2 linked regions of the Blastococcus saxobsidens DD2 genome follow. The protein of the gene in region 1 interacts with the protein of each later gene in a pairwise test. Links are inferred from orthologs where the notes say so. Each region holds a gene or a part of one and is shown in the gene's direction. Other genes may lie near its edges. The genes, in order: aceE and nth.

Region 1 (15,213 bases):
CCGTCGACGTGCCGTCGATCATCTCGATGGGCGACTTCGTGGCGCCCACGCTGCTGTCGATGGGCGTGCGGTCGGCGGTCAGGGCCGGCCAGATGTGGTGCCAGGCGGTGACCACGAACGTGCCGGGGCCGCGCGTGCCGCTGTACGTCCTCGGCCGGCGGATGTGCACCGCACACGCCTACGTGCCGATCGCCGGTGGCACCCGCTGCTCCATCGGCATCTTCAGCTACCTGAACCGGATGACCTTCGGCATCAACGCCGACTTCGACGCCTTCCCCGACGTCGACGTCCTCTCCGGCGGCATCCGGCGGGGCATCGAGGAGCTGCTGGAGTACGCGCGCGCCGACCAGGCCACGCCGGACGTCGCCCAGCCGAAGGGCAGGCGCTCCGCGCGGGCCGGCGCCCGGTGAGTCCGGCCGAGCAGCGCCACGACGGCGGCCTCACCGTCGCCGTCACCGGGCCGACGGGCACGTTCGGCGCCGGGCTGGTGCCCCTGCTCCAGGACGACGACCGGGTGGCCCCGGGTCATCGGCATCGCCCGCCGGCCGTTCGACCCGGCCGAGCGCGGCTGGACCAAGATGGACTACCGGCAGGGCGACGTGCGCGACCCCGATCCCGCTGGGGCGTCGCCTGTTCGACCGGCCCGGCCCGCTGCCGGTGCCGGTGCCGCTGCTCGTGCCGCAGCACCCGCTCCAGTTCATCCACGAGGACGACGTCGGTCAGGCCCTGCTGCTGTGCGTGCTCGGCGCCGGCCCGCCCGGGGCGTACAACATCGCCGGCGACGGCGTGCTGACCGCCGCCGATGTCGCCCGGGAGCTCGGTGTGATCCCGATCCCCCTCCCCGCCGCGCCCGCACAGGCGGCGGCGCGGGCGGTCGCGCGGCTGCCGTTCCTCCCGCCGGCGGCCGAGTGGATCGAGGCCGCCGGCCGGCCGGCGATCATGGACACCACCCGGGCCCGCGAGGAGCTCGGGTGGACACCCCGGTACACCGGGCTGGAGGCACTGCGGGACACGCTCCGTCCCGGCGGCTGACCGCCCCCGGGGCTAGACCTCAGGCCGGGGCGCGGGTCAACGCGGATCCGCGCATCCAGTCGAGCAGCTCGTCGGCCAGCCGCTCCGGTTCCTGCAGCTGCGGTACGTGGCCCACTCCGGCCCACTCGGAGTAGCGCCAGTCGGGGTGACGGGCGGCGATGTCCCGGGCCGCCTGCACGGACACGAGCCGGTCGCGGTCGCCGTGGACCAGCAGCACGGGGACGTCGATGGACGCCATCGCCGAGCGGTAGCGACGCGGATCGGCCAGCACCCGCAGCAACGAGCGGGCGGCGGCCAGGAAGGCGCGGTCCATGCCGGCGACGTCGCGCCGTTCCTCGAGGAGGGTGACCGAGCGGTCGATGACGTGTGCCGGCAGCTGGTCGGGGTCGACGCCCACCAGGTGCAGCATCTCGCGCACGCGACCGAGCGCCGTCCGGCGCTGCCGCCGCCACGAGAGGAACCGCTCCCCGACGAAGGGGATCGCGTAGAGGGCGAAGGTGACCGCGACGAGCGGGTCGAGGGCACGGCGGGGACCGGGGACGGCGGGGTCGAGCAGCACCAGGCCGCGCACCGCCTCCGGGCGCTCCCCCGCCTCGAGGATGGAGATCATCCCGCCCATCGAGTTGCCGACCAGCACGGCCGGCTCGTCGACCACCTCGGTGAGGAAGCGGTGCAGGACGCCGACGTTCGCCGTCACGCTGGCCTTGCGGCTCCCCGGCTCGCTGCGCCCGAAGCCCGGCAGGTCGATCGCCCACACGCGCGCGTGGTCCTGCAGCAGCGGCGCGACGAGGTCCCAGTTCAGGTGCGAGCCACCCAGCCCGTGCACGAGCACGACCGCCGGCCCCTCCTCCGGGCCGCCGAAGTCGACGTAGTGCACCGGCCCGTCCAGGTCCACGGTGCTGCTGCGTCCCGGCACGCCGCTCTCCGCCATCGGTACCCCTCTCCCCGTGTCAGGCCGCCCGTACGGTGGCACGTCCTGCCAGCGACCGCAGCACCGGCCCTCCGCGCGCCCACCAGCGGAACGACGACGTCTGATATGACGCAGGACACAGTTCGGCAACATCTGTGCGCGCGGGAGGCCCCCCGAGTGTGAGCCAGGACGCACATTGGTACAGCGGTTCCACCAACGGACGGCAGCCAGGAGGACGACGTGGCACGACAGCAGGGTGACGGTCCGACGCTCCCGCTCTATCTGAGCGAGCCCGGGCGGGCGGTCGCGGACTACGGCCTCTACCTGGCCGCGCGCCCGCTGGCCCAGCGGCTGCCCAAGGGCGACGGGCACCCGGTGCTGGTCCTGCCCGGGCTGCTGGCCGACGACCGCTCCACCCGGGTGCTCCGCGCGACGCTCCGTCGGCTGGGCTACCGCGTGCACGGCTGGGGGCTGGGCCGCAACATCGGCCCGACCGCCACGTGCGTGAACGGCCTGCGCGACAAGCTGGACTACCTGCACGGCCGGTACCGCCGCGAGGTCACGGTGATCGGCTGGAGCCTGGGCGGCATCTTCGCCCGCGACCTCGCCCGTCAGTGCCCCGACGCGGTGCGCCAGGTGATCACGCTCGGCAGCCCGTTCCGGATCGAGCGGCACAGCCAGACCCGGGCCAGCAAGGTGTACGACCGCTACGCCCACCTGCACGTGGAGCAGCGTCCGTACCCGCTGGAGTCCGAGGGGTGCCCGCTGCCGGTGCCCGCGACCTCCATCTACTCGCACTTCGACGGGATCGTGCACTGGCAGACCTGCCTGAACGTGCCCGGCGAGCGCTGCGAGAACATCGCCGTCACCGCCAGCCACCTGGGCATCGGCCACCACCCGGCGGCGCTCTGGGCGATCGCCGACCGGCTGGCCCAGCCCGAGGGCGAGTGGGAGCCGTTCAGGGCCCCGGCGTTCCTGCGCCCCGCCTTCCCCAAGCCCGCCATGCCGGCGGCCCCCGGCCCGGACACCATCTCCTCCCGCTCGGCCGCCTGACGAACGGCCGGTGGGATCCTCGGCGGGTGCCCCCTACCCGCCTCGAACGCTGGGAACGGACGGCGGAGTGGCCGCTGACCGCCGCCTCGCTCCTGTTCCTCGCCGCCTACGCATGGCCGATTCTCGACCCCGACCTGCCCCGGCCGTGGCGGACCGCCTGCGAGGTCGTCGCGTGGGCAACCTGGGCCGCGTTCGCCGTCGACTACGTCGTCCGGCTGCTGCTCGCGAACGACCGGGCGCGGTTCGTCCGCACCCACCTGCTGGACCTGGCCGTCGTGGTCCTGCCGATGCTGCGACCGCTGCGCCTGCTGCGGCTGGTCACGGTGCTCAGCGTGCTCAACCGCTACGCCGGCGCGGCGCTGCGGGGTCGGGTGCTCACCTTCGTGGGGTCGGCGACGGTGCTGGTCATGATCATGGCCGCCCTCGCAGTCCTCGACGCGGAACGGGACCATCCCGACGCGAACATCACCGGCTTCGGTGACGCCGTGTGGTGGTCGTTCGCGACGGTGACCACCGTCGGGTACGGCGACCGGTTCCCGGTGACCACGACCGGCCGGGCGATCGCGGCCGGGCTGATGCTGGTCGGGATCGCCCTGCTGGGCACGGTGACCGCCTCCGTCGCGTCCTGGCTGGTCCAGAAGGTGCAGGAGGTCGAGGACGAGTCCGAGGCGGCCACCCGCCGCGACGTCGCCGCGCTGCGGGCCGACATCGCCGCCCTGCGCCAGGAGCTCGGTCAGCCGTCGGCCACGGCGGACGGACGACGGTCGGCGGCGGCTCCCCCGGGCTGAACGGGCGGCTCAGCCGCCGACGCCGGGGTCCACCGCGGCGCGGAAGGCCGCGGGGCTGCTCGACCCAGGCACCGAGATGCGGCGAAAGCCGGTCTCGACCGGCGGCGAGGCCGGCTTCAGCCGCATCTGGCGCGGAGACGGGGTGGGCGCGGCAGGGTTCGAACCTGCGACCACTCGCTTGTAAGGCGAGCGCTCTACCGCTGAGCTACGCGCCCCGCGGGCCCAGGGTATTGCCCCGGGCCCTGTGGCCGGTCGGCGCTCAGGTGGCGAGCTTCGCGACCGCGTCCTTCCAGCCCGTCTGCTGGCGGGCGTCGCCGGGTGCGTTGACCTCGGCGAAGGCGACGGCGCCTTCCGCGTCGATCAGGAACGTGCCGCGCAGCGCCATGCCGGCCTTCTCGTTGAAGACGCCGTAGGTCTGGGCCGTGACGCCGTGCGGCCAGAAGTCCGAGAGCAGCGGGAAGTCGAGGTTCTCCTGCGCCTTGAACGCCTTGAGGCTGAAGACGGGGTCGGTGCTGATCGCGAGCACCTGCACCCCGGCGTCGGTGTAGGTGTCCAGATCGTCGCGCAGCTGGCACAGCTCCCCGGTGCAGATGCCGGAGAAGGCGAAAGGGTAGAAGACCAGCAGCACGGGCCTGCCGCGCAGGCCGGCAAGCGAGACGACCTGCTTGTCCTGGTCGGGGAGGCTGAACTCGGGGGCGCGATCGCCGACGGAGAGGCTCATTCGATCGATCGTGCCCCACCGGTTCCGCGCGCGGGGAAGCGGGTCAGCGGCGGCTGCGTGCCGCCTTGGGCGTGACCAGGCGGATGCCCGACCAGTCCTTGGCCGCGGAGATGCTGCTGGTCTGCGACAGGCCGGCAGTGGGCGCGACCTCGGTGACGTCACCGGGCTCGACGTGGCCGGGGCGGCCGGACTTCGGCACGAGCAGCCAGACCACGCCCTCGTCGGCCAGCGAGGTGAGCGCGTCGGTGAGGGCGTCGAACAGGTCGCCGTCGTCCTCCCGCCACCACAGGATCACGACGTCGGCCACCTCGTCGGTGTCCTCGTCCACCATCTCGCTGCCCGAGACCTCGACGACGGAGTCACGCAGGTCCTCGTCGGCGTCCTCGCTCCAGCCGAGCTCCTGCACGACCATGCCCGGCTTGATGCCCAGCCGGGCCGCCATGCCGGCGCTGTCGACGCTCATCCCTGCTGCTCCTCCATGGGTGAATCCTCTGCTGACCTGGTCTGCGATGGATGGTGCCCTGTCGGGCCGGTGACCGCGCGGGGATGCATCACGCCGATGACCGTACGGGCCACGAGATCGGGGCGGGGCAGGGCCAGCACGCGCGGGGGACGGACACGACCAGCGGGAGAACCACCCGCACCCCGGTCATGTCACCCCTCTCGCTCCGCCGACGCGCCCGCCGCCCGGCCGTCAGGGCCGGGCATCCGGGGCGGCGCCGTCCGTTCCGGCGCCGCAGGCGGAAGCGTAGGCCATGACCGGCACGGCGCAAGCCTCGTACGGCCACCGCGCCCGCCGCCGGGAGCGGCACGGCGCGACACGAGTTCTCCATCCAGCGGCAGCAGAGGTGACGGGGGCTACGTCGGCGGTAGACGATAGGGCCATGAGCGCACCGCAGCAGCCGGACGGCGACCCCGCCCGGGCAGGACAGGCCCGCGCGGTCATCACCGACGGGCTCCCCAGTCAGCTGGTCGACACCGACCCCGACGAGACGCAGGAGTGGCTGGAGTCCCTCGACGCCGTCGTCGACCACGCCGGCCGGAACCGGGCCCGGTACCTGATGCTCCGCATGCTGCAGCGCAGCCGCGAGCAGCAGGTGGGCGTGCCCGCCCTGCGCAGCACCGACTACATCAACACCATCCCGCCCGAGCAGGAGCCGTGGTTCCCGGGCGACGAGCACGTCGAGCGGCGGATCCGCGCCTACATCCGCTGGAACGCCGCGATCATGGTGCACCGGGCGCAGCGCCCCGGCATCGGCGTCGGCGGGCACATCTCCTCCTACGCCTCCTCGGCCTCGCTGTACGAGGTCGGCTTCAACCACTTCTTCCGCGGCAAGGACCACCCCGGCGGTGGCGACCAGATCTACTTCCAGGGCCACGCCTCCCCGGGCATCTACGCCCGCGCCTTCCTCGAGGGCCGGCTGACCGAGCACCAGCTCGACGGCTTCCGCCAGGAGGTCAGCCACCCCGGCGGCGGGCTGTCGTCCTATCCGCATCCGCGGCTCATGCCGGACTTCTGGGAGTTCCCCACCGTCTCCATGGGCCTGGGGCCGATGAACGCCGTCTACCAGGCCCGGTTCAACCGCTACCTGCACGCCCGCGGCATCAAGGACACCTCCGACCAGCACGTCTGGGCCTTCCTCGGCGACGGCGAGATGGACGAGCCCGAGTCGCTGGGCGTCATCGGCCTGGCGGCCCGTGAGGAGCTGGACAACCTCACCTTCGTCGTCAACTGCAACCTGCAGCGGCTCGACGGCCCGGTCCGCGGCAACGGCAAGGTCATCCAGGAGCTCGAGTCGTTCTTCCGGGGCGCCGGCTGGAACGTCATCAAGGTGATCTGGGGCCGCGGGTGGGACAAGCTGCTGGCCGCCGACCGCGACGGTGCGCTGGTCAACCTGATGAACACCACGCCCGACGGCGACTACCAGACCTACAAGGCCGAGGACGGCGCCTTCGTCCGGGAGCACTTCTTCGGTCGGGACCCCCGCACCCGCAAGCTCGTGGAGGGGATGAGCGACAAGGAGGTCTGGGACCTCGCCCGCGGCGGGCACGACTACCGCAAGGTCTACGCCGCCTACAAGGCCGCCATCGATCACAAGGGCCAGCCGACGGTGATCCTCGCCAAGACCATCAAGGGCTGGACGCTGGGCAGCCACTTCGAGGGCCGCAACAGCACCCACCAGATGAAGAAGCTGACCGCGGAGGACCTCGCCGACTTCCGCGACCGGCTCTACCTCCCGATCCCGGACGACGCGCTGGACAAGACCCTGCCGCCGTACTACAAGCCCGACCCCGACTCCGACGAGATGCAGTACATGCTCGAGCGGCGCCGGGCGCTGGGCGGGGCGGTGCCGCGGCGGCGCTCGGAGTTCAAGACGCTCAAGGCGCCCGACGACAAGGCGCTCGAGGTGCTGCGCCGCGGGTCGGGGAAGCAGGAGGTGGCGACGACGATGGCGTTCGTCCGCCTGCTCAAGGAGCTGTTCAAGGACTCCGAGCTGGGTCCGCGCTTCGTGCCGATCATCCCGGACGAGGCACGGACGTTCGGGATGGATTCCCTGTTCCCGACGCAGAAGATCTACAACCCGGCCGGCCAGCGCTACACCTCGGTCGACCGCGAACTGATGCTCACGTACAAGGAGTCCGAGCAGGGCGTGATCCTGCACGAGGGGATCAACGAGGCCGGGTCGGTGGCCTCGTTCACCGCCGCCGGCAGCTCGTACGCCACGCACGGCGAACCGATGATCCCGATCTACATCTTCTACTCGATGTTCGGGTTCCAGCGCACCGGCGACTCGATCTGGGCCGCCGGTGACCAGATGGCCCGCGGTTTCCTGCTGGGTGCCACGGCCGGGCGGACGACGCTGAACGGCGAGGGGCTGCAGCACGAGGACGGGCACTCGCTGCTCCTGGCGCACACCAACCCGGCGGTGGTCTCCTACGACCCGGCGTTCTCCTTCGAGGTCGCGCACATCACCAAGGACGCCCTGGTGCGCATGTACGGCCAGGACCCCGGCTCGCCCCTGGGCGGCCACCGGTCGCCGGACGTCATGTACTACCTGACCGTCTACAACGAGCCGTTCAACCAGCCGGCCGAGCCCGAGGGCCTGGACGTGCAGGCGCTCCTCGCCGGCATGTACCGCTACGCGGAGGGCCCGCGGGCCGACGACGGCGCGGCCGGCGAGGTCAAGGCGCAGGTGCTGGCCTCCGGCGTCGCGCTGCCGTGGGCGCTGCGGGCCCAGGAACTGCTGGCCGACGACTGGGGGGTCTCGGCCGATGTCTGGTCGGTGACCTCGTGGACCGAGCTGCGCCGGCAGGCCGACGAGTGCGCCGAGTGGAACCTCCTGCACCCGGAGGAGGAGCCGCGCGTCCCGTTCGTGACCTCGCGCCTGCAGGAAACCGTGGGCCCGGTGGTGGCGGTGTCGGACTGGATGCGCGCCGTCCCCGACCTGATCGCGCCGTACGTGCCGGGCGGCATGTCGACGCTGGGTACCGACGGCTTCGGCCTGTCCGACACCCGCCCGGCCCTGCGCCGGCACTTCCACGTCGACGCGGAGTCCATCGTGGTCCGCACGCTGGCGTCGCTGGCCGACGAGGGGCAGGTGGAGCGTTCCGTCGTCCGTCAGGCCGTGGAGAAGTACCAGGTGCGGGACGTGCAGGCGGCGCCGGCCGAGGAGCGGTCGGACCCCAGCCCCGCGACCTGACCCCCGCCCCCAGGCATAGGAGGCTTTGCCTACGGAATCGGGACCCGAACCGTAGGTATAGCTTCCTATGCCGTGGGCGGGACCGGTGTCTCAGCCGGACAGCGCCTGCAGCGCCATCTGCGCGTAGAGCGCCACGCCGGCCGGCAGCGGCTCCTCGTCGAAGACCACGAGGTTGGAGTGATTGGGCGGCGCCGTGGCCGGGTCGACGCCGGGCGGCCGGGCACCGAGCCACGCCATGACACCGGGCACCCGCTGCAGCACGTAGGAGAAGTCCTCGGCGCCCATCAGCGGGGCGGGCATGAGCACCGCCGCCTGGCGGCCCAGCAGCTCGGCCGCCGTCTCCAGCACCTGGGCGGCCACGCCCGGGTCGTTCATCGTCACCGGGTAGCCCTCGATGTGCTCCCAGTGCAGCGCCATCTCGTGCGCGGCCGCGACGTGACCGGCCACCCGTTCCACCGAGGCGACGACGTCCGCCCGGCGTTCCGGTGACAGGGTCCGGATCGTTCCCTCCAGGTAGGCGGTGTCGGGGATGACGTTGTTGGTGGAGCCGGCCTCGATGTGGGCGACGGTGACCACGGCCGGGTCGAAGACGTCGACCCGGCGGGTGACCATCGACTGCAGCGCCAGCACGATCTCGGCGGCCACCGGGATCGGGTCGGCGGCCGCGTGCGGCTCGGAGGCGTGCCCGCCGCGGCCACGCAGGGTCATCCGCCACTGGTCCGCGGCGGCCATCATCGGCCCGGGGCGGACGTTGACCGTGCCGCTGGGCAGCGTGGACGAGACGTGCAGCGCGAACGCCCCGCTGACCGGCGCCTCCGGGACGACGTCGAGCAGCCCTTCCTCGAGCATGTAGCGCGCGCCGTGGAAGCCCTCCTCCCCCGGCTGGACCATGAAGACGACCTGCCCGGCCAGTGCCTCCCGCCGCGCCGCGAGCAATCGGGCTGCGCCCACCAGCATCGCCACGTGGGTGTCGTGCCCGCAGGCGTGCATCGCCCCCGGCACCTGCGAGGCGAAGGGCAGGCCGGTGTCCTCGTGCACGGGGAGGGCGTCCATGTCGCCGCGCAGCAGGTAGGTGGGCCCCGGGCGGGCACCCCGCAGCACCCCGACGACGGAGCTGGTGGTGGTGCCGGTGGTCACCTCGATCGGCAGCTCGGCGAACGCCTCGAGGACGGTGGCCTGGGTGCGCGGGAGGTGCAGGCCGATCTCCGGGTTGCGGTGCAGCTGCCGGCGCAGCTCGATGGTGCGGTCGGCGTCGGAGTACGCAGCGGCGAGCAGATCGGAGGGGCTGGTCGGCATGCCTCCAATGTCACACGGATCTGCGGCCGGCCCCGTCCAGGGCACCGCCGGCGAGCCCGCGAAAGGTGGGCAGGAAGGACTCCTTCACCAGTTCCGCGCCCAGTCGGGCCGCTCCGCATCGAGCTGCCAGACCAGGATGCTCGCCGCCCCGTCCACGCGCACCGGCCCGCCGCCGGCCCGGCGCACCCCGGCGGCGTCGGCGACGAGCACCGTTCCGGGGGGCGGGGTCAGCTCGCCGGCGGCCGCGGTGCGCTGCATCCACAGGCGGGCGTCCGCGCGGCCGAGGTCCACCCACCCGCCGGCCACCCGGTGCACGGCGTGCGCCGCCGGGGCCCCGGGGGCGGCGCTGCGCAGATAGCACTGCAGCACCCACGCGCCCTCGCTGCCGGCCACCTCGTCGTGGGCCAGCCCCTCCCCCGCGCGCAGCACCGCGACGTCGCCCGCGGTCAACTTCGCGCCGGCCGCCCACCGGTGGATCAGCGTCCCGGCGAGCACGACCGCGACCACGTCGACCGCACGGTGCTCGTGCCGGCCGTAGCCGGCGCCGGGAGCCAGCCGGTCGTCCGCGATCCGCAGCAGCGGACCCAGGGAGCCGTCCTCGGGGGCGAGGACGACCCGGGACTCCAGACCGGTCACCGGGTGGTCTCGCGGGTGCCGACCGGGGGAACCTCCACCACTCCACTCTCCCCGACCCAGGACGGCGTGACACGCTGACCGGGTGAGCCGGGTGACCAACCGCCCGCCGAGCGATGCCACGCTCCGGCGGCTGGAGCGCGCGTCCGGGTCGTTGGCCACCCAGGCCGTCGCCCGGATGGACGAGGACCTGCCCTGGTTCCGGGCCATGCCGGCCGACCAGCGGTCGTGGGTGACGCTCGTGGCGCAGGCCGGCATCGCGTCCCTGGTCGAGTGGTGCCGCAGCCCCGGCCGTCCGCCCCGGCTCACCGGCGAGGTGTTCGGCGCGGCCCCCCGGGAGCTGGTCCGGGCGGTGGCCCTCAAGCAGACGGTGGACCTGATCAAGGTCACCGTCGAGGTGGTCGAGGAGCGCGTGGCATCCGTGGCCGCGCCCGGGGAGGAGGAGGACCTGCGGCTAGCGGTCCTGCAGTTCAGCCGGGAGGTCGCCTTCGCCACCGCGCACGTCTACGCCAGCTTCGCCGAGAGCCGGGGGGCCTGGGACGCGCGCCTGGAGGCGCTGGTCGTCGACGCCCTGGTGCGTGGCGAACGGTCCGACGAGCTCTCCGGGCGGGCGGCGGCGCTCGGCTGGGCGGCCGGCACGCTCGCCCTCGTCGTCGTCGGGGCGACCCCGTCCGGGGTCGACGACCCGCACGGCCCCGTGCGCCGCACGGCGCGGGGCCTGCGCTGCGACGTGCTGGTCGGCGTGCACGCCGAGCAGCTGGTGGTGGTGCTGGGCGGCACCGGCGACCTCGAGGTCGTGGCGGAGCGGATCAGCGACGAGTTCGGCGACGGACCGGTCGTCACCGGCCCGGTCGTGGACGGGCTGGGCCGGGCTGCGGTCTCGGCGGCGGCGGCGCTCGCCGGGCTGCGGGCGGCGCGCGCCTGGCCCGAGGCCCCCCGCCCGGTCGCCGCCGACGCGTTGCTCGCCGAGCGCGCGCTCGACGGGGACCCGCTGGCCCGCGCCGCCCTGCAGGAGCAGGTGGCCGCCCCGTTGCGCTCGGCCGGCGGCGGGGTGCTGGAGACCGTGCAGGCGGTGCTCAACAGCGGCGGCAACCTGGAGGCGAGCGCGCGGGCGATCTTCGTGCACCCCAACACCGTGCGGTACCGGCTCAAGCGCGCCGCCGAACTGACCGGGCTGTCGGCGACCGATCCGCGTGGCAGCTGGACCCTGCAGGTCGCCCTCGTGCTGGCCGCCCTCGACCGCGACCGGTCGCTCTGGCACTGAGCCGGCGGCCGTCCTCCGCGGGCGAGGCGTGCGGTTCCCACCACTGAGTGAGCGGTGACGGCGTCGAACACGGGCGCGAGTTGGAGGAATCCTCCAAAGATCAGCGGTGTCCTTTCGTAGTCGATCTCGCCGCGGGACACGGTGATCACTGGCACGGTGAGGAGGTGCTCGCCGTCCTCGCCCCTGGTCAGGGGGCCCAGAAGCCCGGGATGCTCACCGACTGGCTCGACCTGCCCGGCGCGGAGCCGTTCTTCCGGTGGGCCGGGGCCATCGCGGGTGCCGACCTGCTGACCCTGGGCACGACCGGCGACGCCGAGGCGATCAAGGACACCGCCGTCACCCAGCCGCTCGTCGTCGCGATGAGCCTCTTCGTCGCTCGCGAGCTGGGCGGTCTTCCCGGGCCGGTCGCCCACACGCCGCAGGCCGGCCGGGACGTCGTCATCACCGGGCACAGCGTCGGCGAGCTCACCGCCGCCGCGCTGGCCGGCGTGCTGTCCGTCGAGGCGGCGATCGCGCTCACCGCCGTCCGCGGGCGGGCCATGGCCGCCGCGTGCGCCCGCACACCCACCGGGATGTCCGCCGTCCTGGGCGGCGACCCCGACGAGGTCCTCGCCGCCATCGGCCGCCACGGGCTGACCCCGGCGAACAGGAACGGGGCCGGCCAGATCGTCGCCGCCGGGCCCCTGGACGGGCTCGATGCGCTCAAAACCGACCCACCGGCCAAGGCCCGCGTCATGCCGCTGCCGGTCGCCGGCGCCTTCCACACCGAGCACATGGCCCCGGCGCGCGAGGAGCTCGAGGGTCTGGTCGGTGGACTACGTCCGGCCGACCCCAGCCGGCTGCTGCTCTCCAACGCCGACGGCGCCGCCGTCGACTCCGGCAGCGAGGCGCTGGCCCGCCTGGTCAGCCAGGTCACCAGCCCGGTGTGCTTCGACTCCTGCCTGGCCACCATGCGCGAGCTCGGCGTCACCGCCGTGATCGAGCTGCCTCCCGCCGGGGCGCTGGCGGGGCTGGCCAAGCGCGAGTGGAAGGGGGCGGGCATCGAGGTGCTCGCCGTCGGCAGCCCGGCCGACCTCGGCCACGCGCGGGCGCTGATCGAGGCCGAGCGCGGCCGCTCCGAGGCCGAGCACCTGCCCGACTGGCGGATGGTCGTCGCCCCCGCCCGGGGCACGGTCAGCCCGGCCGACGTCGCCGAGGGCACGCACCTGCCCGCGGGCACGCCGCTGGGCTGCATCCGCGGCCGGCGGGAAGAGGTCAACGTCTCCGCCGCCTACGACGGCGTGCTGGCCGAGTGGCTGGTGCACGAGGGCGACCTCGTCGACGCCGGCGACCCGATCGCCCGGCTCTACCCGGAGGTGACCGCGTGACCCCGCTGCAGCTGCCGCCCGGCGCCCCCGGCGCCCGCATCCTCGGCTTCGGGAGCTACCGCCCCCGCCGCCGGGTGACCAACGACGAGCTCGCCCAGCGGATGGACACCAGCGACGAGTGGGTCCAGAGCCGGGTGGGCATCGCCGAGCGTCGCTGGGCCGAGCCCGACGAAACGCTCGTGGAGATGTCGGTCGCGGCCGGCGGCAAGGCACTGGCAGCGAGCGGTCTCGACGCGAGCGACATCGACCTCGTGCTGCTCGCGACCACGAGCCCCCCGAAGGCGATCCCCGGCCTCGCGCCGCGGATCGCCCACCAGCTCGGGGCGCCCCGGCCGGGCGCCTTCGACATCAACGCCGGCTGCGCCGGCTGGTGCTACGCGCTCAGCGCGGCAGCCGACGCCATCCGCAGCGGCACGGCGCGCAACGCCCTGGTCATCGGCGGCGAGCGGCTCACCGACTACACGAACCTCGACGACCGGGCGACGGCGATCATCTTCGCCGACGGGGCAGGCGCGGCGGTCGTCACCGCGTCCGACGAGCCGGCCATCGGCCCGGCGGTGTGGGGCAGCGACGGCGACCTGCACGAGGCGATCGCGATCCCGCCGAACGAGACCGGCATGAGCATGGCCGGCCAGGCCGTGTACCGCTGGGCCACCTCGAAGCTCACCGACACCCTGGTCGAGGCCATGCGCCGGGCCGGCGTCGGCCCCGACGACATCGACGTCTTCGCGCCGCACCAGGCCAACCTGCGGATCATCGAGCTCATGGCCAAGCGGCTCAAGCTGCCCGACCGCACGGTCATCGCCCGCGACGTGATCCGAGCGGGGAACACCTCGTCGGCCTCCGTGCCGCTGGCGCTGTCGGCCCTGCTGGAGAGCGGCGAGGCCAAGACCGGGGACGTCGCCCTGCTGCTGGGCTACGGGGCCGGCCTGACCTTCGCCGGCCAGGTCGTCATCCTCCCGTGAACGCCACCACCTCCGTGGGCGACCTATCCACGAACAGCCCCACCCCAGATTGCCGGGACACCATGTCCCGGACGACGGCGGGCATCGCCCGCCCCATCCGAGAGAGAGGACCCTTCTGGTGAGCGAGCTTGCGAGCGAACCAATGAGCACAGCAGCCCTGCGAACGCAGCCGACGAGCGCCAGCGAGGAGACGAAGTGAGCAGCACCCAGGAGATCCAGTCCGGTCTGGCCGAGATCCTGGAGGAGGTCGCCGGGGTGAGCCCCGCCGACGCCACCCCGGAGAAGTCCTTCACCGAGGACCTCGACGTCGACTCGCTGTCGATGGTCGAGATCGCCACCGCCGTCGAGGACAAGTTCGGCGTCGCCATCCCCGACGACCAGCTGGCCAACATCAAGACGGTCGGCGACGCGATCAGCTTCATCGAGAAGAACCAGGGCTGACCCACGCACCTCCGGTGTGGGAGCGGAACGGCTGAACCGTGCTCCCACACCGGGGGGCGACCCCACAGTGCCGCTCGGCCACATAGCAGGAGGAGAGATCCCATGAGCCCGTCCACCACGGACGTCGTCGTCACCGGCCTCGGTGCCACCACGCCGCTCGGCGGCGACGTGGCCAGCACCTGGGACGCCCTGCTCGCCGGGCGCTCGGGCGTCAGCCGGATCACCGACGAGTGGGTGCAGGAGTTCCCGGCGCAGCTGGTGGCCCGCCTGGCCGCCGACCCCGCCGAGCAGATCGACCGGGTGCGCGCCCGGCGGCTCGACCGGAGCCAGCAGGTGGCCGTCATCGCCGCCGAGCAGGCCTGGGCCGAGTCCGGCGCTGCCGACGCCGGGGTGGCCCCCGAGCGGATCGCCGTCGTCTTCGGTACCGGCATCGGTGGCGCGCTGACCCTCCTGGGGCAGGACGACGTCCTGGAGCAGAAGGGCCCCAAGCGGGTCTCCCCGTTCACCATCCCGATGCTCATGCCCAACGGCCCCGCCGCCGCCGTCGGCCTGTCGATCGGGGCCAAGGGTGGCGTGCACGCACCCGTGAGCGCCTGCGCGTCGGGCGCCGAGGCCATCCGCTGGGGTCTGGACCTGCTGCGCCTCGACCGGGCCGACATCGTCCTGGTCGGCGGTGCGGAGGCGTGCATCCACCCGCTGCCGATGGCCGGCTTCGCCGCGATGCGGGCCATGTCGACTCGGAACGACGAGCCGGAGCGCGCCTCGCGCCCGTTCGACAAGGGACGTGACGGCTTCGTCCTCGGCGAGGGCGCGGCCGCGCTCGTGCTGGAGCGCGCGGATTCCGCCGCCGCCCGGGGCGCCCGGGTGCATGCCCGGCTGGCCGGTGCCGCCGGCACGGCCGACGGCTACGACCTGGTGGCTCCGCACCCGGAGGGCGAGGGTGCCGGCCGGGCGATCACGGCCGCACTGCGCGACGCCGGGCTCTCCCCCACCGACGTCGGGCACGTCAACGCGCACGCGACGTCGACCCCGGTCGGCGACA
Region 2 (14,754 bases), 1.4 Mb from region 1 along the record:
TGTGGTCGGCGTTCTCCCCGCACGATCCGCACGGGGGGCGCGGGGCGTTCCGGCGGGCGGTTCGCCGGCGGACGGAGAACGCACGCCGGGCGCTGCTGGAGCCCCGCCGTCCGCGCGTCGCCGGCCGGCGCGACGGGTGAGCCGCGCCGGCCGGGCCGGTCAGGGCTGCACGTGCCGCAGGGCGAACGCCAGGGCGATCTCCACCTGCCGGATGGTCTCCTCGATGACCAGCGAGCCGTGCCCCGCGTCGAACCGGTACACCTCGTGGTCCTTGCCGAGCTCCTCGAGGCGGGTCAGGTAGTTGTCGATCTGCCGGATCGGGCAGCGCGGGTCGTTCGCGCCGGCCACCACGAGCACCGGCGCGGCGACGGCGTCGACGTAGGTGATCGGTGAGGAGCGCACGTAGACGTCGCGCACCTCGTCGGGTGACCCGCCGAACAGCGCCCGGTCGTAGGCCCGCAGGCCCTCCATCTCGTCCTCGTAGGCGGCCTGGTAGTCGGCCACCGGCACCTCCGCGATGCCGGCCGTCCAGCGCTCCGGCTGGGTGCCGAGCCCGAGCAGGGTGAGGAAGCCACCCCACGAGCCGCCGGTCAGCAGCGTGCGCGACGGGTCGACGACCCCCTCGGCGACCAGCGCGTCGTAGACGGCGCCGATGTCCTCCAGCTCGGTCAGCCCCGGCCGGCCGGTGAGCGCGTCCCGCCAGGCCGACCCGTAGCCGGTCGACCCGCGGTAGTTCACGTGCACGACCGCGTACCCGGCGTCGACGTAGGCGGCCCGGCGGGCGCGGTAGGAGTCGTCGTCGGCGGCCTCGGGTCCGCCGTGCACCAGGAACGCCGTGGCGTACGGAGCGGGGCCCTCGGGCCGGACCAGCAGCGCGTGGACGTCGCCGCCCGGGCCGGGCACCCAGCGGTCCTCGACCGGGTACGCCGCCGGGGCCTCTTCGTCGGACACCGAGAGCACGACCGGGCCGTCGGCCCGGCGGATCACCGGCGGACGCTCGGAGTTCGACCAGGCCAGCTCCACGGTGCCGTCGGGGCGGGCCGTGGCTCCCCGCACGACGCCGGGCGGGGTCGCCACCCGCTCCAGCCCACCGGAGACCAGGTCGTAGCGGTAGAGCTCGGTGCGGGCGGCGTGGTCGTGGCCCACCAGCAGCGCCGACCCGTCGGGGTACCAGCCGGCCGTGACGTCGCCGGGCAGGTCGAGCACGATCTCGGTCTCGGTGTCGGCGGCGACGTCCCAGACCAGCAGCTCCTCGCGGCCCCGCCGCTCGTGGCCGACCAGCAGCCGCCGGTCGCCCGGCAGCGGCGCGAACTCCAGGGCGTGCAGGCCGAGACCCTCGCCGTCCCACTTCTCGGCCACGACGGCGTCATCGCCGGTCCTGAGCACCCGTAACGCCGGGTAGCGCGGGTCGCCGTGCTCGGAGTGCGAGATCACCAGCAGCTCGTCGTCACGGGTCAGCGCGTCCACCGAGGCCGGGTCGGGGTGCCGGTAGATGATGCGGGGCGCCCCGCCGTGCGGGGCCAGCCACAGCTCGCTGCCGTCGTCCGTGCTCCGCCCGATCGCCACGAGCGACCGGCCGACCTCGAGGCCGGCCGGGTAGGCCGGTCCCACCTCGGCGACCGCGACGGCGTCCTCCCCGCCGCCGAACGGCTGGGTCATCCACACGCCGAACTCGTCGCCGTCGTTGTCGGCGAACCACCAGATCGTCTCGCCGCCCGGGCTCAGCGTGGCGATGAGCGTGCCGTTGGGGCGGTCGGTGACCTGCCGGTGAGCGCCGGTCCCACGGTCCCAGGCGTACTGCTCGACCACCCCGCTCAGGTCCGAGGAGTAGAGGTTCCGGTGCGGGGCCTCCTCCGCCCAGTCCGGCAGGGAGACCCGGGGCGCCCGGAACCGGGCCTGCCAGCGAGCGGTGACCTCCGGCGGAAGGGTGGGGGTGGCCTGCTCGGCGGTCACGCGCCGCGCCTCGCCGGCGCGCGTCGAACGCGTGCCCCAGCTGCTCTGTCCATCGGTTCCGCTCGCACGCTCGCTCACGTGCCCATCCTCGCAGCGTCCCGGAACGACTCAGGGGCCGCCTTCCGGCGGCCCCTGAGCGGAGGGTCGGGGTGACAGGATTTGAACCTGCGGCCTCGTCGTCCCGAACGACGCGCGCTACCAAGCTGCGCCACACCCCGAGGTGCGTCGTCGAGTCTAGCGCTGCCCCGTCGCCGGCTCGGCGGCGGGGGACCGGGTGATCAGGCCGGACGCGCGGTGAGCGTGAGCAGCGTGGCCTCGGGCGGGCAGGCGAACCGCACGGGGGCGTAGGGGCTGGTGCCCAGCCCGGCCGAGACGTGCAGCCAGGTACCGGCCGGGCGCCCGGTCGCGGGCGGGGCCCAGCGGTGCAGCCAGCGCACCCGGTCGCGGTCGATGCCGCAGTTGGTGACCAGGGCCCCGTAGAACGGCACGCGGAGCTGCCCGCCGTGGGTGTGCCCGCAGAGCAGGAGGTCGTACCCGTCGGCGGCGAACCGGTCGAGCACCCGGGGCTCGGGGGAGTGCGCCAGACCGATGCGGACGTCGGCCGCCGGATCGGCCGGGCCCCCGACCTGCTCGTAGCGGTCCCGCCGCAGGTGTGAGTCGTCCACGCCGGCGAAGGAGATCCGCCGTCCGCCGACGGTCAGCTCGCCGCGGGCGTTGGTGAGGTCGAGCCAGCCGCGCGCGAGCATGCCGTCGCGCAGGTCCCGCCAGGGCAGCTCGTCGCCGTGCACCCGCTTGTGCGCCCGCTTGAAGTACTTCAGCGGGTTCTTCGGCCGGGGCGCGTAGTAGTCGTTGCTGGCCAGCACGAAGGCGCCGGGCCGGTCCAGCAGCGGGTCGAGCGCGCGCAGCGTGCCGGGGACGGCGTCGAAGCCGGCGAGGTTGTCCCCGGTGTCGATCACCAGGTCGGGCTCCAGCTCGGCCAGCCCGGCGACCCACTCCTGCTTGCTCCGCTGGCCGGCGGTCATGTGCAGGTCGGACAGGTGCAGGATCGTCAGCGGGGCCGACCCGGGAGCGAGCACCGGGACGTCGAACCGCCGCAGGGTCCAGCGGGTGCGTTCGTAGAGGCTCGCGTAGGCGGTCACCGCTGCGCCGGACGCGACGGCGGCGGTGGGGACGGCGGTGTACCAGCGCACGGTCGTAGAGCCTACGGGCGCACGTCGCACCGGCGTCGTGCCAGGCTTGGGAGTGACCGAGCTTGCGAGGTCACCAGGAGAAGAGTTCCGCTGTCGGGCACGAGGCCGACGAGCGCCAGCGAGGAGAACAAGTGACCGAGCTTGCGAGGTCACCAGGAGAAGAGTTCCGCTGTCGGGCACGAGGCCGACGAGCGCCAGCGAGGAGAACAAGTGACCGAGCTTGCGAGGTCACCAGGAGAAGAGTTCCGCTGTCGGGCACGAGGCCGACGAGCGCCAGCGAGGAGAACGAGTGTCCGACCTCAAGGAACAGCTGCGCACCGACCTGACCACCGCCATGAAGGCCCGCGACGAGTTGCGCACCGCCACGCTGCGCATGGTGCTCGCCGCCGTCAGCGCCGAGGAGGTCGCGGGCAAGGAGGCCCGCGAGCTCACCGACGACGAGGTGCAGGCGGTGCTCCGCCGGGAGGCCAAGAAGCGCCGGGAGGCCGCCGAGGCATTCGGTTCGGCCGGCCGCGCCGAGCAGGCCGCCCGTGAGCAGGCGGAGGGCGAGGTCCTGGCCGGTTACCTGCCCGCCCAGCTCGGGGACGCCGATCTCGCCGCGATCGTCGCCGACGTGATCACCCGCACCGGCGCCTCGGGCATGAAGGACATGGGCAGGGTCATGGGCGCGGCGAACGGCGTCGTCGCCGACCGGGCCGAGGGAGCCCGGGTGGCCGCCGAGGTACGCCGCCAGCTCGGCTGACCAGGCCCCGTCCTCCGCACCGCGAGCTCGACGCGGCGCGGAGGACGGTCCTTCGTCAGTTGGCCGGCGGGGGCGTGACCGGCTCGGCCGGCGGTGCCGGTCCGTCCGCGGGCGGTGTCGCGGGCTCCGCGGGCGGCGCGGCGGGCGGTGGCGTGGAGCTGCCACGGTTGCGCCGACGGTCGTCGTCGCCGTCGGAGGACCGGTCGCCGATGGGCGGTGCGTCGACGCCCCGGCCCGCGTACCTGGGGTCGGCGGGCTGGAATGCCGCGGGGGCCTGCGCCGACAGGATCGGCAGCATCGCGTCGTGCCAGATGCTGGCCGGCTTGCCGCCGCCGTAGCCGCCGACGCTCTGGTTGTCCCGCGGGCGGAACACCATGACGCTCGCGGTGTACTCGGGGGTCGAGCCGACGAAGGTCACCGAGTCGTTGGCGTTCACCGTGCCGGTCTTGCCGGCGATCTGGTGACCGGGGATGTAGGCCCGCGAGCCGGTCTGCATCCGGTTCCCCGGCTCGACGTCCCTGCGCATCATCTGGTTCAGCGTGTGGGCGAGCCCGGGCTCGATGACCTGCTCGCACCGGTCACCCTTCACCACCGGCTCGCCGTCCTCACCGGTCAGCGGCTCACCGTTGGGCTTGGTGATCGAGAGGACCGGCGTCGGGACGCACCTGACCCCGCCGGCGGCGATCGTCGCGTAGGCGTTGGCCAGGTCCAGCGGGCTGACGCCGTCGGTCCCGAAGGCGAACGACGGGCGGTTCTCGTCGATGATCTGCTGGGCCGGGGTCTGGGTGACCGAGTAGTCGAAGTTCATGCCCAGCCGCTGCGCCATCTCGACGGCCGGCCGGATCGCGCCGAGCGCGTCCTCCAGCGCCAGGAAGTAGGTGTTGGAGGACATGTAGAGCGCCTGCGTCATCGTCAGCGTGTTCGGGTAGCGGCTGCCCACGTTGCCGATCTTGTACGGCTCGATCTTCCGGGTCTCCGGGTTGTACGACTCGTACACCCGGGAGGTGTAGGGCTCGGGCGTGGTGATGGTGTGGCTGGCCGGCAGCCCCCTCTCCATCGCCGCCGCGGCGACGAAGGTCTTGAAGGTCGACCCCGATCCCTTGGTCGGGATGGTCGCGAAGTTGATCGACTCGCAGCCGGCGGCGGGGTCGCCGCAGCCGAACCTGCGGTTCACGCTCATCGCGAGCACGTGCCCGGTGCCCGGCTCGATGGCGTCGAAGACCCCGACCACCGGGGCCCCCATGCCCACGGTGTTGAGCACCGCCTGGTCGCCGGCGGCCTGCATGTCCGGGCGGAGCGTGGTCTGGATGGTCAGCCCGCCCTTCTCCAGGTCGGCCTGGGTCAGCCCGAGGGTCCCGATCAGGTAGTCCTTGGCGTAGGCGCAGAAGAACCCGCCGATGGACGCGTCGATGCAGCCGTTCGGCGGCGCCAGACCCGGCGTGACCTGGACCGGCTGCGCGGTGTAGTCGGTCAGCTCCTGCGCGCTGATGTGGCCCAGGTCGTGCATCCGCTGCAGCACCTGGTTGCGCCGCTCCACGGCGTTCTCCGGGTTGCTGATGGGGTCGTCGGTGCCCGGGTTCTGCACCAGGCCGGCCAGCATCGCCGCCTGGGGGACGGTCAGGTCGGTGGCGTTCACGCTGAAGTACCGCTGGGCGGCGGCCTGGATGCCGTACGCGCCCTGCCCGAAGTACACGATGTTCAGGTACCGGGTGAGGATCTCGTCCTTGGAGTAGGTGTCCTCCAGGGCGAGCGCCAGGCGGGCCTCGCGGAGCTTGCGGCCCACCGTCTCGGCGTTGGCTGCCTCGCGCGCCTCCGGGGTCTTCGCCGTCTGCAGCAGGGTCTGCTTGACCAGCTGCTGGGTGAGGGTCGAGCCGCCCTCCCGGACCGAGCCGGCGGCGAGGTTCGTCATCAGCGCCCGCATGGTGCCCTGGACGTCCAGGCCGTTGTGGTCGTAGAAGCGGGAGTCCTCGATGTCGACCAGCGCCTGCTTCATCACGTCGGCGATCTGGTCCGAGGTCACCGGCGTGCGGTTGTGCTCGTAGAAGTTCGTGATGAGCGTGCCGTCGGCCGCCAGCAACCGGCTGGGGCCGGCCGGGGTCTCGTCGGTGAGCTCGACCGGGAGCGCATCGAGCAGCGAGACGGAGTTCCGTGCCACCAGGCCGGGGCCGCCGACCCAGGGCAGCAGGAGACCGGCCACGAGCGCACCGGCGACGACGATCGTCGCGGCGAGCTTGGCGAGCACACGGGAACGGAGGCGCGCGTTTTCCGACATCGCGGCCAGGGTACGTCGGTCCGGCTGGTCGCCGCCGCGCTCAGCCGCGGCGCGCGGGAAGGACTCGTGTCCTCGGCGTGCCGGTCGGCGTGTCGTCGTCGGCCCCGGTCAGCGCCTCGGCCATCCCCCGCAGCCCGTCCACGTCGTGGACGTCTCCCGCAGCCGCCGGCACCGTGCGCACCGCCACCTCGGGGTGGGCGCTGGTGAAGCGGTCGGCCAGGTGCTGCTCGCGCGCGGCCTGCTGCATGCGCTCGGCGTGCACCCGCAGCGCGGCGGCGGTCAGCGCCGCGGTCTCCCCGCCGGACTCGGCCACCTCCTCCGCGGCCCCTTCGGCGCGCGTGGCCGACAACGCGGTCGTCGCCGGGGGGTGGGTGCGGTTGAGCACCAGCCCGGCCAGCGGCATGCCCTCCGCCGACAGCCGGTCGACGAAGTAGGAGGCCTCCCGCAGGGCGTCGGGCTCCGGGGCGGCGACCACCACGAACCAGGTGCCGGGACGGCGGAGCAGCTCGAACGTGGCGGTCGCCCGCTCGCGGAAGCCGCCGAACATCGTGTCCAGGGCCGCGACGAAGGCGGAGATGTCCCGCAGCAGCTGGCCGCCGAGGATCTTGCTGATGATCCGGCTGAAGAACAGGAAGCCGGCGCTGGCGAACTTGAACCCGGTCCGGCTGGGCGCGGTGAGCAGCCGGATCATCGTGCCGTCGAGGAAGCGGCCCATCCGGTTCGGCGCGTCCAGGAAGTCCAGCGCGGACCGCGACGGCGGGGTGTCCACGATGATCAGGTCCCACTGGTCGCTGGCCCGCAGCTGGCCGAGCTTCTCCATCGCCATGTACTCCTGCGTCCCGGCGAAGGAGGAGGAGAGCGCCTGGTAGAAGGGGTTGTCCAGGATCTGCTGGGCGCGCTCTGGCGTGGAGTGAGCGGTGACGACGTCGTCGAACGTCCGCTTCATGTCCAGCATCATCGCGTGCAGTTCGCCGTCGATCCCGGGGACGTCGACCCGCCGCGGCTCGTTGTCCAGCTCCACCAGGCCGAGCGACTGCGCGAGCCGCCGCGCCGGGTCGATGGTGAGCACGACGACGCTCCGCCCGGCCTCCGCGGCGGCCAGCGCGAGCGCGGCCGACGTCGTCGTCTTGCCGACGCCGCCGGCGCCGCAGCAGACGACGATGCGGGTGGCCGGGTCGGCGATCAGCGCGTCGAGGTCCATCGCGGGCGCCTGCCGCCGACCCTGGGCCTCCGCGGGCGACGCGCTCACGCGGTGCCCCCGCTCGCTCCCGCGGAGCGCTCCGCTCCTCGCTCGTTCCTCGCTGCGATGCTCACGCCCCTGTCCGCTCGCCCCACCTCCGCGCGCAGGTGGTCCTCCAGGCGACCGGCCAGCTCGAACAGGCAGCCCACATCCATGGGACCCGGCAGCAACGGCAGCTCCACGGTGGGGCGACCGAGCGCGGTCACCTGGTCGCGCAGCGCATCCTGGGCGGTCCAGCGGCGGGCGTGCTCCACCACCTCGGCGGCCAGGGCGTCGGCGAGCGCCGCGCCTCCGGGCAGACCCGCCGCGGCGAGCGCGGGCGAGAGGTCGGCGCCGGAGAGCTCGCCGGCGGCCGCGCGGGAGAGGGCGTCGGCCGGCAGCACCGGCTCGGCGGCCATGTTCACGACGACGGAGCCGATGGGCAGTCCGGCCTTCTCCAGTTCCGCGATGGCGTCGGTGGTCTCCTGCACCGGCATGTCCTCGAGGATCGTCACCAGGTGCACCGCCGTCTGCGGGGAGCGGAGCACCGCCATGACGCCGTCGCTCTGGGTCTTGATGGGCCCGGACCGGGCCAGCTGCGACATCTCCCCGGTGACCCCGAGGAACCGGGTGATCCGCCCGGTGGGCGGGGCGTCGACGACCACGGCGTCGTAGACCTCCCGGCCATTCCGGCGCCGGGTCACCGCCTCCTTGATCTTGCCGGTGATCAGCACGTCACGAAGACCCGGCGCGATGGCGGTAGCGAAGTCGATGGCGCCCATCTTGCGCAGCGCCCGCCCGGCCCGCCGGAGGTTGTAGAACATGTCGAGGTAGTCCAGCAGGGCCTCCTCGACGTCGATGGCCAGGGCCTTCACCTCCCCACCGCCCCGGGCGACGGCGACGCGGCGCTCCTCGTAGGGCAGCGGGGGCGTGTCGAACAGCTGGGCGATGCCCTGCCGACCCTCGGTCTCCACCAGCAGCACCGACCGCCCGCCGGCGGCCAGCGCCAGGGCCAGGGCAGCGGCGACGGTGGTCTTCCCGGTGCCGCCCTTGCCGGTGACCACGTGCAGACGCGCAGGCGACAGGTCGGGGATCACGGCACCAGCGTAGGAGCAGGTGAGCGGGTCGGCCCGCGGCGGAGCCCGGGGGCGCGGGCGGCCGTGCCCCTCCTCCGCACCGGCTGCAGTAGCGTCGCGCCCATGAGCGAAGCCGCCCGCCAGAAGTGGGAATACGCGACCATCCCCCTGCTGGTCCACAACACCAAGGCGATCCTCGACTCCTGGGGCGTCGACGGGTGGGAGCTGGTGACCGTGCTCCCCGGCCCCGCCGGGGCCGAGCAGCTGGTCGCCTACCTCAAGCGCCCGGTATGACGGCGCCCGCGCAGAGCTGGCACGCCCGGCTCGCCGAGCTCGGCATCCGGCTGCCGGCGGTGGCCGCCCCGGTCGCCGCCTACGTCCCCGCGGTGCGCACCGGCTCCCTGGTGTTCACCTCCGGTCAGCTGCCCTTCGTCGACGGCGGGCTCCGCCGCACCGGCAAGGTCGGCGGCTCGGTCGACGTCGAGGCCGCTGCCGCCGACGCCAAGCTGTGCGCGCTCAACGCCCTCGCCGCCGTCGACGACCTCGTGGGGCTGGACTCGGTGGCCCGCATCGTGCGCGTGGTCGGCTACGTGGCCAGCGTGGAAGGCTTCACCGGCCAGCCGCGCGTGGTGAACGGGGCCAGCGAGCTGCTCGGGCGGATCTTCGGCGAGGCCGGCCAGCACGCCCGGAGCGCCGTCGGCGTGGCGGAGCTGCCCCTCGGGGCCCCGGTCGAGGTCGAGCTCACCGTCGAGCTCCGGCCATGACACCGCTGTCCTCCGGACAGCACCGCGGCCATGACACCGCTGCCCTCCGGTCAGCACCGCGCCCAGGTGCCGTCCCCTGCTGCGTGGAGCCCCTGCCCATGTCCCCAGCGGGAGGCCTCCGGCCCCCGCGCCGGGTCCACCGCTGACGGGGTGACGTCTGATGACACCGGCTGAACCGAAACAGGCCGCGACCGTCCTGCTGCTGCGCGACGGGAGGCCCGGGCTCGAGGTCTACCTGCTGCGCCGGACCAGAGGCATGCCCTTCGCCGGCGGGATGACCGCCTACCCCGGTGGCGGCGTCGACCCGCGGGACGGCGACACGGAGATCGGCTGGACCGGGCCGGCGCCCGACCAGTGGGCCGCCGCCTTCGGGTGCGGCGAGCGGACCGCCCGGGAACTCGTCTGCGCCGCGGTGCGGGAGACGTTCGAGGAAGCCGGCGTCCTGCTCGCCGGGCTGCCGGACGGTGCGGTCGTTCCGGACGTCTCCGGCGACGACTGGGAGGAGCAGCGGCAGGCGCTGCTGAGCCGCGAGCTGTCGCTGGCCGGGCTGCTGGCCGACCGTGGCCTGGTGCTCCGGTCGGACCTGCTGCGCCCCTTCGCGCACTGGATCACCCCGCCGGTCGAGCCACGGCGCTACGACACCAAGTTCTTCGCCGCCGCGCTGCCGGTCGGGCAGGAGGCGCGCGACGTGTCGGGCGAGGCGGACGAGGCCGCGTGGCTGAGCCCGGCCGCGGCGTTGGCCGAGCTGGAGACCGGCACCCGGCCGATGATGCCGCCGACGACACACACGCTCGGCCAGCTGACCGGGTTCCCCGACGTCGCCACCGCGCTCGCCGGGTCGCCCCCGCAGCCGGTGCAGCCGATCAGCCCGCGGTTCGAGGACACCCCCGACGGCCGCTGGGCGGTGCTGCCCGACGGCACCCGCATCCGCCTGGCCGTGCCATTACCTTCGTGATCCTCCGGATCACACCGCGGCCACGTGCCGTTCCCCGGCTGCACTGAGCCGCTGCGTCGCGCCTGCGCGGACCCCTCCGGGGCCCACTCGGCACGACCGAGCTCTCCTCACCTGAGGCAGTGAACGCGAGAGGGCCGGAACCGTCACGGTCCGGGCCTCTCGCGTTCGACGGTCGTGCCGACTACCTCGCCCTTCGGCGCAGGCGGTCTTCGTCGAGGACGACGACGGACTTGCCCTGCAGCTGGATCCACCCGCGGTGCACGAAATCGGCCAGCGCCTTGTTCACCGTCTCGCGCGAGGCGCCGACGAGCTGGGCCAGCTCCTCCTGGGTGAGGTCGTGCTTCACCCGGAGGCCGTCGGTGTCGCGGCTGCCGAAGCGGTCGGCCATCTGCAGCAGCGCCTTGGCCACGCGACCGGGGACGTCGGTGAAGATCAGGTCGGCGACGGAGTCGTTCGTGCGGCGCAGGCGGCGGGCCAGCACGCGCAGCAGCTGCTCACCGATCTCCGGGTGCGCCTCGATCCACGGCAGCAGCACCGACTGCGGCATGCGGGCCAGCTTCACGTCGGTGACCGCGGTGGCCGTCGCGGTGCGCGGACCCGGGTCGAAGACGGACAGCTCGCCGAACTGGTCGGACGGCCCCATGACCGCGAGCACGTTCTCCCGGCCGTCCGGCGACCGGCGGGACAGCTTGATCTTGCCGGTCATGACGATGTACAGGCTGTCGCCCGGCTCGCCCTCGTTGAAGATCACCCGACCCCGCGGCAGGTTGATCGTCTCGAGGCGGCTGAGAACGGGGTCCACCGCATCCTCGGAGAGCCCCTGGAAGAGCCCCGACTGAGCCAGCACCTCGTCCACTGCACGTCCTCTCACACTCTTCGCCGACACAGGGGTGCCCGTGTCGAAAGCGAGTCTAGGCGGCTGTGCAGTCGGTCACCCGTTCGGTGGTGATCTGCGTCCCTCGTCGGAGCGAGATCCGACCTCCCCGCAGGGAGCCGTCCTTCAGACCATCGGCGGGTTGTCGGAGCGGCGGGCGCTGTGCCGCCGTCGCCGCCAGCGGGACAGGGCGCGCCGGATCCCGGACGTCGCCAGGGTGTCGACCTCGCCGGGGGTGGCGGTGTTGAGGAACTCGCTGACCTCGCGCGCGGACGACGCCGGCCGGCGGAGGGGCTCCTCGACCCGTTCCATGACCAGCAGGAACGCGATGAGCAGCGGTGGGAAGAGGATGACACTGAGGGCGACCATCCCGACCTCCTCTGCGTCGTCGGCGGAACCGGGGGAGCGATCCGCCCTCAAGGATGGCACGGAAGGAGAAGGTCGGCAGGCCCGCATACCCTCGAGCGCGTGTCCGCACCCGCGTCCTCACCGGCCTACGCGCGCCCCGTCCGTGCCCGTCGCCCCACCCGCGCCGCGCTGACCGGAGCGTCGCCGTTCGATCCGGAGGAGACACCGCTGGCGCAGACCCGCCGGGCCCGCCGGATGGCCCGCGAGCTCGCCGTCATCCACGCCGATGCGCACTGCGAGCTCGACTTCACCAACGCCTTCGAGCTGCTGGTCGCCACGGTCCTGTCGGCGCAGACCACCGACAAGATGGTCAACAAGGTGACGCCCACGCTCTTCGCCCGGTACCCCGACGCGGTCGCCCTCGCGGGCGCCGACCGAGGGGAGCTGGAGACCATCCTGAAGCCCACGGGGTTCTTCCGGGCGAAGGCGAACTCCGTGCTCGGGCTCAGCCAGGTCCTGGTCGAGCGGTTCGACGGCGAGGTCCCGCGCCGGATGGCGGAGCTGGTCACGCTGCCGGGCGTGGGCCGCAAGACCGCCAACGTGGTGCTCGGCAACGCGTTCGGCGTGCCCGGGCTGACCGTCGACACCCACTTCGGCCGGCTGGTGCGCCGGTTCGGCTGGACGGCGGAGGAGGACCCGGTCAAGGTCGAGGCCGAGGTGGCGCGGCTGGTCCCGAAGAGGGAGTGGACCGACTTCAGCCACCGGGTGATCTTCCACGGGCGCCGGGTGTGCCATGCGAAGAAGGCGGCGTGCGGGGCGTGCGGCCTGGCGCAGTGGTGCCCCTCGTTCGGCATCGGCCCGGTCGATCCCGAGGTGGCCCTGACGCTCGTGAAGACACCCGTCGCCTCGGACACCGAGTGATGCGCCGATCGTTCGTCGCGCTCGCGGCGGCTCTCCTGCTGGCCGGCTGCACCGGCGAGCCGGCCGACGACGGCGGCCCGGCCGCCGCTCCCTCGACCGCGGTGGCGCCCCTCACCCCCTGCCCCGAGCAGCCCGAGGCCGCGGCGGTCGGGGCGCAGCGACTGCCGGCGCTGGTGTTCGAGTGCCCGGGGGGTGGCTCGCTCGACCTCGCTCGGGCACCGGGCGTGCCGATGGTGGTGAACCTGTGGGGGAGCTGGTGCCCGCCCTGCCGGGAGGAGATGCCGGTGCTGCAGGAGTTCGCCGAGCTGGCCGGGGACGACGTCAGGATGGTGGGCGTCATCAGCAAGGACGGGCTGCCGCAGGCGGCGTCATTCGCCGAGGACGCCGGCGTCACCTTCCCCAGCGCGTTCGACGGCGAGGGGGAGCTGATGGCCGAGCTCGGCCTGAACGCCCTGCCGTTCACCTACTTCGTCGACGCCGGAGGTGCCCTGGTGCACACCGAGGCCGGGCCGGTGGGCTCGCTGGACGAGCTCCGTGGCCTGGTGGCCCAGCACCTGGGCGTGCAGCTGTGAGCGCGCAGCCGGTGGCCGACGGGCTGCCCGACTACCTGCGTCGGCTGGTCGAGCGCGCCGGCGACCTGCCGCTGCGGCACCGGCGGCCGGAGGCGACGCGCACCGCGCGACGCTCCGCCGTCCTCATCCTCTTCGGCGAGGGCCCGCGCGGCCCCGACGTGCTGATCATCGAGAAGTCACCGCACCTGCGCAGCCACGCCGGCCAGCCCGCGTTCCCGGGAGGGGGCGCGGACGCGGGTGAGGACTACCCGGTCGGGACGGCGCTGCGCGAGGCCGAGGAGGAGGCGGGGATCGACCCCGACGGCGTGCGCGTCCTCGCCACGCTGCCGGAGCTGTTCCTCGGCCCGTCGGACAACCTCGTGGTGCCCGTCGTCGCGTGGTGGGACGACCCGCGGGACGTCACCGTCGGCGATCCCCAGGAGGTGGCCCGGGTCGCGCGCGTCCCGCTCGCCGACCTCGTCGACCCGGCGAACCGCTTCCGCATCCGGCACCCGACCGGCTTCATCGGCCCGGCGTTCGGCGTCGCCGACATGGTGGTGTGGGGGTTCACCGCCGGCCTGCTCGACGCGATCCTCGAGGCGGCCGGCCTCGCCCGCCCGTGGGACGCCTCCGACGTCCGCCCGCTGCGCGAGACCGGGGTGCGCCCGCCCCACCTGCCCGGCTCGCTGGGCGCCGGGGGGGCCGAGGACGCCGCCGCGCCGACGGTGGCCGATCCCGCGCCCGACGGCGCTCCGACGCGTACGGTCTGGCCCCGATGAGCGGTAGAAGGACCACCTCCTCCCCACCCCTCGCAGGCCCGGGACGGGGTCCGGGAGGCGGCCGGGGCCTCGGCAGGAAGACCGTTGCGGTCGCCGCTGCGCTGGTCATGCTGACCGGCTGCGGCAGCGAGGAGCCGGCTCCGGCGCCGGTTGCCGAGGGCCTGGGCGAGGTGACGGTGGCCGCCGACGGCGTCCAGGAGGTCACCGTCCAGACCAGGGACGACTACGAGTTCTACCCCGACCACTTCACCGTCGCCCCCGGCCGGGTGCGGCTGACCGTGGAGAACGTCGCCGACCAGATGACCCACAACCTCGAGTACACCGACGAGGAGCTGCCCGCTCCGATCGACGCCGGCGTCCCCTTCCTCGCCCCAGGGCAGGAGGAGACGATCGAGTTCGAGGTCCAGACGCCGGGCGACTACCCGTTCGCCTGCACCTTCCACCTCCAGCTGGGTCAGGTGGGCACGATGACGGTCAGCGGCCGATGACGACAGGTAGCGGATCGCGCCCGGAGTCGAGCGGGGGTATTGACGGGTGTCCGTCGTCGACGTCCTGCTGATCGTCCTGGCGTTGGTGTTCGCGCTGTCCGGCTTCCGGCAGGGCCTGCTCGTCTCGGCCACCTCGATCCTCGGCTTCCTGGGCGGCGCCGTCCTCGGTGCCCAGCTGTCGGGCCCGGTGGCCGACCGGATCGACGGATCGAGCGTGACCCGGGTGTTCGCCGCGCTCGTGGTGGTCCTCGCCGGGGCGCTGCTCGGCCAGATCCTGGCCGGTGCGGCCGGGCGGGCCGTGCGGTCCCGGGTCACCTGGGAGCCGGCCAAGATGGTCGACTCCGCCGCCGGGGCGGTGGCCTCGGCGGCGTCGGTCCTGCTGGTCGCGTGGATGGTCGCCTCACCGCTGGCCAGCTCCCCGTTCCCGCAGGTGGCCAGCCAGGTCCGGCAGTCGGCACTGGTGCAGGCCGTCGACGGGACGGTCCCCGACGGGGTTCGGACCGTCTACCAGAACCTCCGCGACGCGATCGACCGGCGCGGACTGCCCGACGTGCTCGACCCGCTCACGCCGACCGACGCCCGCGAGGTGCCGGCCCCGGACCCGGCGCTGGTGGACAGCACC

Evidence for each region.
Region 2: the proteins of aceE (region 1) and nth interact in binary tests that used the Escherichia coli proteins (3 or more experiments, as listed by UniProt). The link is inferred for Blastococcus saxobsidens DD2 from one-to-one orthologs.

The regions. Positions count from the first base shown.
Region 1 is NC_016943.1:1,885,185-1,900,397, reverse strand. The notes cover bases 5,035-8,405. They hold aceE (pyruvate dehydrogenase (acetyl-transferring), homodimeric type), read left to right. Parts: upstream 5,035-5,388; coding sequence 5,389-8,205; downstream 8,206-8,405. Other genes in these bases: BLASA_RS08875 (M20 metallopeptidase family protein), read right to left, coding at 8,296-8,405. In the rest of the region: BLASA_RS08920 (WS/DGAT/MGAT family O-acyltransferase), read left to right, coding at 1-410; BLASA_RS25550 (hypothetical protein), read left to right, coding at 676-1,032; BLASA_RS08910 (alpha/beta fold hydrolase), read right to left, coding at 1,052-1,963; BLASA_RS08905 (esterase/lipase family protein), read left to right, coding at 2,183-2,995; BLASA_RS08900 (potassium channel family protein), read left to right, coding at 3,022-3,783; BLASA_RS08890 (peroxiredoxin), read right to left, coding at 4,043-4,504; BLASA_RS08885 (DUF3052 domain-containing protein), read right to left, coding at 4,548-4,967; more of BLASA_RS08875, read right to left, coding at 8,406-9,501; BLASA_RS08870 (pirin family protein), read right to left, coding at 9,586-10,137; BLASA_RS08865 (PucR family transcriptional regulator), read left to right, coding at 10,220-11,398; BLASA_RS08860 (acyltransferase domain-containing protein), read left to right, coding at 11,563-12,765; BLASA_RS08855 (beta-ketoacyl-ACP synthase III), read left to right, coding at 12,762-13,730; BLASA_RS08850 (acyl carrier protein), read left to right, coding at 13,926-14,171; BLASA_RS08845 (beta-ketoacyl-[acyl-carrier-protein] synthase family protein), read left to right, coding at 14,274-15,213. UniProt on the Escherichia coli protein: Component of the pyruvate dehydrogenase (PDH) complex, that catalyzes the overall conversion of pyruvate to acetyl-CoA and CO(2).
Region 2 is NC_016943.1:495,407-510,160, forward strand. The notes cover bases 10,502-13,413. They hold nth (endonuclease III), read left to right. Parts: upstream 10,502-11,513; coding sequence 11,514-12,314; downstream 12,315-13,413. Other genes in these bases: BLASA_RS02330 (Crp/Fnr family transcriptional regulator), read right to left, coding at 10,502-11,027; BLASA_RS02335 (hypothetical protein), read right to left, coding at 11,172-11,414; BLASA_RS02345 (TlpA family protein disulfide reductase), read left to right, coding at 12,314-12,886; BLASA_RS02350 (NUDIX hydrolase), read left to right, coding at 12,883-13,413. In the rest of the region: BLASA_RS02280 (hypothetical protein), read left to right, coding at 1-140; BLASA_RS02285 (prolyl oligopeptidase family serine peptidase), read right to left, coding at 160-1,953; BLASA_RS02295 (metallophosphoesterase), read right to left, coding at 2,232-3,143; BLASA_RS02300 (GatB/YqeY domain-containing protein), read left to right, coding at 3,433-3,885; BLASA_RS02305 (transglycosylase domain-containing protein), read right to left, coding at 3,941-6,157; BLASA_RS02310 (ArsA family ATPase), read right to left, coding at 6,198-7,406; BLASA_RS02315 (ArsA-related P-loop ATPase), read right to left, coding at 7,403-8,473; BLASA_RS24495 (hypothetical protein), read left to right, coding at 8,576-8,746; BLASA_RS02320 (RidA family protein), read left to right, coding at 8,743-9,216; BLASA_RS02325 (NUDIX hydrolase), read left to right, coding at 9,377-10,171; more of BLASA_RS02330, read right to left, coding at 10,353-10,501; more of BLASA_RS02350, read left to right, coding at 13,414-13,644; BLASA_RS02355 (cupredoxin domain-containing protein), read left to right, coding at 13,752-14,132; BLASA_RS02360 (MarP family serine protease), read left to right, coding at 14,179-14,754. UniProt on the Escherichia coli protein: DNA repair enzyme that has both DNA N-glycosylase activity and AP-lyase activity. The DNA N-glycosylase activity releases various damaged pyrimidines from DNA by cleaving the N-glycosidic bond, leaving an AP (apurinic/apyrimidinic) site.